Regions from separate parts of the Knoellia pratensis genome, predicted to be linked through region 2. Evidence: predicted binding sites of a transcription regulator. Region 2 holds the regulator's gene; the other holds the start of a gene.
The links. The regulator LexA, encoded in region 2, represses DNA repair genes until DNA is damaged. The targets are predictions, from matches to a motif close to TCGAACANNTGTTCGA.
Positions count from the first base shown of each region.

Region 1: ACFQRE_RS11945 (HNH endonuclease signature motif containing protein) is a predicted target of LexA. The motif match lies at 2,061-2,076, and genes of this name have one in related genera.

Region 1 covers NZ_JBHTDJ010000003.1:442,163-446,370, forward strand. The annotation lists gene ACFQRE_RS11930 (ZIP family metal transporter) at 1-153, shown strand, start outside; gene ACFQRE_RS11935 (zinc-binding dehydrogenase) at 157-1,290, opposite strand; gene ACFQRE_RS11940 (nucleotidyltransferase family protein) at 1,351-1,935, shown strand; gene ACFQRE_RS11945 (HNH endonuclease signature motif containing protein) at 2,090-3,736, shown strand; gene ACFQRE_RS11950 (AAA family ATPase) at 3,777-4,208, shown strand, end outside.
Region 2 covers NZ_JBHTDJ010000004.1:11,494-15,701, reverse strand. The annotation lists gene ACFQRE_RS16190 (VOC family protein) at 1-345, opposite strand, end outside; gene ACFQRE_RS16185 (LysM peptidoglycan-binding domain-containing protein) at 517-942, opposite strand; gene lexA (transcriptional repressor LexA) at 1,139-1,891, shown strand; gene ACFQRE_RS16175 (Sir2 family NAD-dependent protein deacetylase) at 1,888-2,787, opposite strand; gene ACFQRE_RS16170 (cysteine hydrolase family protein) at 2,859-3,452, opposite strand; gene ACFQRE_RS16165 (hypothetical protein) at 3,599-3,787, opposite strand; gene ACFQRE_RS16160 (LysR family transcriptional regulator) at 3,902-4,208, shown strand, end outside.

The DNA.
Region 1 (4,208 bases), on a different contig from region 2:
ACCGTCGCCGCGATCACCGCGCTCGCCGCCGGAGGCATCCTCGCCATGGTCGCCGACACGATGATTCCGGAGGCCTTCGAGAAGACCCACCTGTATGCCGGGCTGGCCGCCACCGTCGGTTTCCTCACCGCCTTCGTGATGGGACGTGTCTAGCCGTCACGGCGTGATGATCTGCCGCACCTCGGCGCCGGAGTGGAGCCGGTCTAGGGCCGCGTTGATGTCGTCGAGCGGGACTGAGCGCGACGTGACGAGAGCATCAGCTGGAAGGAGACCCGCGGCATACAGGTCGAAGAGTCGCGGCAGGTCGCGGCGGGGAACCGACGAGCCCATGTAGGAGCCGAGGATCGACTTCTCCTCGGCAACGAGCGAGGCGATCGGCACCCCGATCTCGTGGCGGGGGTGGGGGAGCCCGGTGATGACGACGCGACCGCCCACCCGCGTTGCGGCGTATGCCGTGGACAGGGCCGTTGGGTGCCCTGCGGCCTCGATCGCCACTGCGACGCCACCTCGGGTCAGCTCACGGATCTGCTCCACTGCCTCGTCACCGGCGAGGACGCCGTGAGTCGCGCCGACTGCCTTGGCGGACTCGAGCTTGGACTCGACGGTGTCGACGGCAATGACGGGGTGGGCTCCGGCGAGGGCGGCGGCCATGACTGCGGAGATGCCCACACCACCCAGGCCGACGACGGCCACGGCCTCGCCGGGCCGCACGACAGCGGTGTTGAGGACCGCACCGGCGCCGGTGAGGACCGCGCACCCGAAGACCGCGGCCGTCTCGAGTGGAACGTCGTCGGGCACCGGAACGAGAGAAAGCGGCGACACAACGGTGAACTCGGAGAACGCCGAGACCCCGAGGTGATGGTGGAGCTCGGCGCCTGAGGCGTTGTTGAAGGGTCGGCGTCCCGTCACGAGCCGAGCCTCGCGGTTGGCTGCCTGGGCCTCGGCGCAGCGAACGGGGTGGCCGCCCGCGCAGTCAGCACAGTGACCGCAGGAGGGGACGTAGGAGCAGACGACGCGGTCGCCGACGCTCACATCGATGACCCCCGGGCCGAGTTCCTCGACGATGCCGGCGGCCTCGTGCCCGAGGACCATCGGCAAGGGGCGCGGCCGGTCGCCGTTGACGACCGAGAGGTCGGAGTGGCACAGCCCGGCAGCGACGATCCGGAGGAGCACCTCACCGGGGCCCGGTCCTTGCAGAGCCAGCTCCTCGATCGCGAGCGGCCGGGACTCGGCGAAGGGCTGGCGGTCCGTCGAGTGGCGCAGGACGGCTGCTCTCGTCGTGATGCTCATGTCACCACTCTGTCTGATGTCCGGCACGCACTGGGCTGCGTCGGGTGGCACAGTGTTCGGATGGTTGACGGAGGGGTCGCTGGACTCGTTCTCGCGGCGGGGGCCGGGCGACGCATGGGAGGTCCCAAGGCACTGCTCCGGTTGTCGCCGTCCGGGCCCTCGCTCGTGGAGTCGACGGTCAGCAGGCTTCTCGACGCCGGGGTGAGCAAGGTCCACGTCGTCGTGGGCCACTCGGCCGACAGTGTTCGGCTGCGCGCCGAGCGGGTTGGTGGGGTGGTTGCCGAGGCCGAGGACTGGGCCGAGGGGATGGGGGCCTCGCTGCGCTGCGGGATCGAAGCGCTCGAGGTGACTGATGCCGAGGCGATGATCCTCATGCTCGTCGACCTGCCGGACGTTGGGGCCGCCGTTCACACGCGGCTGCTCGACTCGGTCGACGGGGACCTCGACGGTGTCCTCCTTCGGGCCGCCTATGACGGGCGTGCTGGCCACCCCGTGCTCATCGGTCGGGATCACTGGCGGCTCATCCGACGTCACGCTGTGGGTGATCACGGCGCCAGGACGTACTTCGACAGCCACCGGCCACGCCTGGTCGAGTGTGGCGACCTGGCCACTGGACGGGACATCGACCGGCCCGGTGACGTCTGACCCGACCGCTGTCAGTGGCTGTTGTCAGCGTGGTTGACGAGAGCGCGGCTTGTTATGTCATTTTGGTGAATTGGGTTGTGCCAGTTGCGAATTCAGCCCAGAGCGTAGCCCGAAATCCTTGACTCCAGAACTCACGTTCGAGTATTGTTGGGGCATGGAAAGCACCGCTGCGACCGCCGCCCTTGAGGGCCGGTATGCCGCGTTGCGTGCGTGCGCTGACCAGTTGAGTTCCGATGAGCTCCTGGACGTCATCGAGCTCGCGCAGCGGGAGAAGGACGCGGCGTCGGCCCGGCAGGCGGTGGCGTTGGCGCACCTGTCCGCACGTGATGCGCACCGGCAGGAGGACGGCATGCCTGCGGAGGTGCACCACGGGTTGGGCTACCAACGCCTGGACGGGCCCGAGCTGGCGGCACCCAGGCTGGGGTGTTCAGTGTTCGTGGCGACGAACCGGATCCTGGATGCGATCCGGCAGCTGACCCGCACCCCGGCCGTGGTCGATGCCATGGCCAGTGGTGACCTGGATGAGCATCGTGCGCGGGTTGTGACGGAGGAGACGGAGTTCTTGTCGGCGCAGTCCGCCGCGGAGGTGGTGGACCGGGTCAAGGACGTGTGGGGGCAGCTGACCGTGGGCCCGTTGCGTCAACTCCTGGCCCGCACCGCAGCGCTGGTGGACCCGGACGCGGTCACCGCTCACGTCGAGGACGAGCGCGCCCGGCGCGGATTGACGCGTCGCACCGGCGTCAACGGTACTGATCACTGGCGCGGTGACTTCCGTGTCGAGGACGCGCGTGGTGCGTGGGCTGCTGTCACCGAACGCGCCCGCCAGCTGGTGCGGGAGAACAAGGCCCACAGCCTCGAACTCGCCCGGGCTGACGCGATGATGGAACTCATCCTCGAACACAGTGATGTCAAGGTCATCGTCCACACCACCCGCGCCGCCGACGACGGTGACACCACCGCCACCACCGCCGACACCAACACCGCCGCGGCGAGCGGTGCAGCGGAGGACCTGGTTGAGGTGGGTGGCCTCGGACAAGGTGGCACGACGTTCGTGCGCCGTGAATGGCTCGACAATGCCGGCGTCTCCGACCCCGACGGTGAACTGACCTGCGACACCACCACCGGCGCCCTCCTGCACGGCGACGTACCCGCCGCTTTGGCCCGCGGTCAGGCTCGCGCCCGACGTGCCCACCGCAAAGCCGAACGCTCCGGCCAGAACCTCGAAGACTTCAGCCAGTCCTACCGGGTCCCCGACGGCATGGTCCGACTCATCCGGTTGCGCGACGGAAACTGCCGCTTCCCCGGATGCACTGTGCCCGCACGCCAGTGCGACCTCGACCACGTCCGCCCCTGGCCGACCGGACCCACAAGCCCGATCAACCTCATGTGCCTGTGCCGGCGCCACCACCGCATCAAGCAACGCGACGGCTGGACCGTGACACTCCACCCCGATGGCACGGTCACCTGGATCGATCCCACCGGGCTGCAACGCACCACCTGGCCCGTGGACCACCTCCACCTCGTCACCGCCGGGGCCACCCACCGCGACCCTTCGACGGCTGGCCGCATCGCAGGCGACCCCACGGACATCCCCACCACGTTCGAGGAGGAACTCATCGAACTGCTCGGCGGACCCGACAACGCCCAACCCCGCGCGTACCCGTTCGCGTTCGACATGAACGGCAACACCTTCGGCGGCCCACCACCACGCATCGACCTCGACTTCAACCCGAGCTGGAACCGCTACCGCATCGACTTCCCACCCCGACCACCCCGCCCGCCACAACCCATTCCGTTCTGAGCGGCGCCCGGCTCGGGGCAGACGTGTGACGATGCACCGTATGGAGTTCTCCACTGCTGCAGATCTGCGGACCGCCCTCGAGGGCACCGGCTACCTCGCCGACGATGAGCTCGCGACGATCGCCTGGCTGGCGACTCGCCTGCACCGGCCGCTCCTCGTGGAGGGCGAGCCGGGCACGGGCAAGACCGCCCTGGCCGAGGCGCTGGCCGAAGCCGCCGGCGTCCCGCTCATCCGCCTCCAGTGCCACGAGGGGATCGACGCCAGTCAGGCCCTCTACGACTGGGACTTCCCACGCCAGATCCTCCACCTGCGCGCGGTCGAAGCCGTCGACGGCGCGGCGTCCCTCGCAGACGTCGAGTCCGGGCTGTTCGACGAGCGCTTCCTCGTGGCTCGCCCCATCCTGCGCGCCCTGCGCGAGGCTCCTGCCGTGCTGCTCATCGACGAGATCGACCGTGCCGACGACGAGTTCGAG
Region 2 (4,208 bases):
CATCCACGGCGTGAGGACCGGCTCAGCCACGACGGTCGCACCGACGTCCTCGGCCTCACGCGTCGCCGACTCCGCGTCGTCAACCTCGAAGGCGATCCGGATCTTCGGGCTCGGGGTTCCGCCGGCCTCGACCGCGTCAATCGCGACCTTGTGCGCGGGGCTCGCAATCTCGAACGTCGCCCGCCCGGCCTCGAGGATCGCGACACGGTCGTCGCCGCCCTCGGAGAACGCCGCAATCTCGTCCATGCCCAGCACGTCGCGATAGAACCGGACCGCCTCGTCATAGTCCTGCGCCTCGACAACGATCCGCAGTTGCTTGACCTTCTGAATCTTCTCGTTCGTCATGAGAGGTCCAAGCGCAAACTGCCCCGACTTATTGCGCAGCAAAGAGCGCCCCGCACCAACAGTGGCGGGGCGCTCTCCCTGCTGAGTCGGAGAGGGGTCGAAGCTCATCCAAGGACTCAGGACCGAGCCGGGGTCGAAGCGGCTCGGAGTTCGTGGTGTGTGTCTGTGCGATCAGCCCTGCGGGATGACGATGGCCTGGCCGACCTGGACCTGCGCGCTGGCAAGGTCGTTGGCGTCCTGGAGCATCGACACACCAGTCGCGATGGACACGCCGGTCAAGTTCTCGGCGGCAATCTCGGAGAGGGTCTGTCCCTGCTGGACGGTCACCGTCTCGGCGGGCGCCGACGCGGCAGCCCCACCGGTGAGAGCGACGAACGCCACAAGGAGAGCGACGAGCACGACGGCACTGGTGAGAACGAGTCGTCCGGCCCGGGTCAGACGCAGCGCGGGCTGCGCCACCTCGCGCACCGACTCGCCCGTGGGAACGGACACGAGCCGCGGCTGCGGGGCACGACGCGGAACGGGCCGGGGTGCGGCATACCCATTGGTGGTGCCGTCCAGCAATGCAGCGCTGTCCAGAACTGCAACTGCACTCATGGTGTCCTCCTGGGTCGATGTCACGATCGAAACGGTGTTCGAACGAACGCTTGTACGATTTCTAGCACGGATGTTCGAGGACTTCAAGACACGCGTCGAACAGATGTTTGAAACATGTACTCGAACTCCGTAGTCTGTGCTCATGTCAGGAAGCCAATCAGGCACCACTGACAACGCCCCGCGAGGAGACGAACCCATGAGCGACAAGCGCCGCCACGACGCCGACGACAGTGTTGTGCAGCAGCTGCCCGACCGCGACCCCGGTGACGGCACGCTCACGGTGCGTCAGCGCAAGGTTCTCGACGTCATCCGCAACTCCGTGGATCGGCGCGGCTACCCGCCGAGCATGCGCGAGATCGGCCAGGCAGTTGGCCTCACCTCCCCCAGCTCGGTGTCGCACCAGCTCAATGCGCTCGAGAAGAAGGGCTACCTGCGCCGCGACCCCAACCGGCCGCGCGCGCTCGAGGTCATCTCGCCCGACACGCCGAGCGACATCCGCGGCTATCGCGGTGGCGCCTCGCCCGACGACATCGACGCCGAGATGGATCCGACCGGTTCGGGTGACGCGCGTCCCGAGGCGAGCTACGTGCCCGTCCTCGGACGGATCGCCGCCGGTGTGCCGATCATGGCTGAGGAGATGGTGGACGAGGTCTTCCCGCTGCCCAAGCAGATCGTCGGCGAGGGCTCGCTCTTCCTGCTCAAGGTCGTGGGTGACTCGATGATCGACGCCGCCATCTGCGACGGTGACTGGGTCGTCGTGCGTCAGCAGCCCAACGCCGACAACGGCGACATCGTGGCCGCGATGCTCGACAACGAGGCGACAGTCAAGACGTTCAAGCGCAAGGACGGCAAGGTCTGGCTCATGCCGCACAACCCCGCCTTCGACCCGATCGACGGCGACCACGCCACCATCCTGGGCAAGGTCACCGCGGTCCTCCGCCGGATCTAGTCCACACTCACAGCGAGTTCGTCCGCCAACGCGGACAACGTGACGCCGAGCGACGCATCGATCCGATGCGTTGTCTCGGCGTCGCCGCGTGTGGGGCCCTTCGTGACGACCACGACGGGTATGCCGTGTGCGGCCGCCCGTCGTACGAACCGGTAGCCGCTCATCACCTTGAGCGACGACCCCAGCACGACGAGCGCGGGCGCCGCGTCGGTGAGGGCGAAACACTGCTCGACCCGCGCCTTGGGAACGGAACCACCGAAGAAGACGACGTCGGGTTTGACGGTGTCGGCACGGCATACGAGACAGCGTGGAGCGACAAAGGTCTGGACGGCCGAGTCGGCCAGGACGATGTCGCCGTCGGGCCGGATCTGACTGCTCACCTGAGAACCGTCGCCGACGAGTCCCATTGCGAGAGAGGCGAATCCGGGGTTGGCGTCGTCCATGAACGCCTGGACGAGGTCGCGGTCCACGCGCTCCCCGCAGGTGAGGCATTCGACCTCGGCGAGGCTCCCGTGGAGCTCGATGACGTCACGCGTGCCGGCGTCCTGATGGAGTCCGTCGACGTTCTGGGTGATGACCGTGCCGAATGCCCCGGCGCGCTGGAGCCCGGTGACGGCGCGGTGTCCGGCGTTGGGTTCGGCCGCACTGAAGCGCTGCCAGCCGATGAAGCTGCGAGCCCAATAGCGCTGTCTCGCAGCACTCGTCGCAATGAACTCCTGGTGCGACATTGGCGTGACCCGACGATTGCCGTCCGGGCCGCGGTAGTCCGGGATGCCACTCTCGGTGGAGATGCCGGCACCGGTGAGGACGAGCGCTGGATCGCAGTCGCGCAACAGGGCAGCCACGTCGGCGACGCTGACGTTGGTGCTCATGTTGGACCTGACCGCAGAACTCACCGCACCATCGTAAGTCGGCACGAGACCGCCCCCGAGGGGTCAGGGCGGCGCGACGCCGAGTGACACGCTCATCAGGCGGACGCCAGGATCGCCCTCGCAGAAGTGACGGTTGCGAAACCTCCACCGTGCAGGTTCGTCGCCGTGGCCCGGGCCAGGTCCTCGGCCGACATCACTGCGCCGTCCGGCCCCGCCAGGTCGAAGGTGCTCGTCGCGTCGATCGGCACGATGACGTCGTAGCCGAGGTTCCCGCCCATTCGCGACGTCGTCTCCACGCACATGTTCGTCTGGATCCCGATGACGACGATCTGGCTGATGCCGCGTCCACGCAGCCAGCCGTCGAGGTCCGGCTCACCGATGAAGGCCGAGTTGACGCTCTTGGTCACGAGGACGTCGGCCTTGAGCTCTGCCACCCACGCGACCACGTCGTTGCCGGGCTGCCCCGGGCGCAGCGGTGAGGCGGAGCTCGTGCTGTCGTGGCGTACGACGACCAGGGGTCGACCCGACTCGCCCCACTTGTGCGCGAGTTCGCGCATCCGCTCCTGCGCCGCCGCGGCATCTGGACCGGGGCGCCCCCACGCCGCGTCGTCGAATCCGTTCTGGATGTCGATCAACACCAGGGCGGCGTTGTCGGCGATGGCGGGCAACGGAGCAGTCTCGGAGGTCATGTCACCACCTCACACCGAGGGCAACCCGTCGGCCTAGTGGCTCCCACGACATCATCCGCAAACTTTCCGCCACTTCCCACGTTGCGTCTGCGGATGTGGCGGCTCCAGCGACCCTTCACGCAGACGCAAGGGAGAGGCCGGGGCGGTCACTCGCCGGGGCAGGCGTTCTGGTGGACGAGGGCCCCCGTGACCATCCAGCGCCAGTCCGTGGCCGACCCTCCCGCGTGGGCCCCGGCGCCACACTGGCACTTCCAGTGCCAGCGCCCGAGGGCGTCACAGCTGACGTCCGGGTGGTGGCTGCGGCGGGCTGTCCGCCGGCGGATCGTGGTCTTCATGTACGGAAGGAGGCGGCGCTCTCCCCACAGATACGCCGCACCACCACAGGACCCTGCATCACACCCTGTGCAGAGGACTGGAACTTTGATAACTGAGCGTTATAGAATGCATCCATGATTGATGCAGCCGGACTCCGGGTCATGCGCGCCATCGCCGATGAAGGCAGCTTCACCGCGGCGGCGCTCTCGCTCGGCTACTCCCAGCCCGCCATCTCGCAGATGGTTCGCCGCCTCGAGACACGCACGGGCACGACGCTCGTCGAGCGCATCGGTCGCAGCGTGCGGCTCACCGAGGCCGGCGCCGTGCTCGCCCGCCACGCGGGCCCTGTCCTCTCTGCTCTTGACGCCGCCGAGGAAGAAGTCGCGGCCATCGCCGGACTGCGCTCCGGCCGCGTCCGGCTCATGGCCTTCCCCAGCGCGT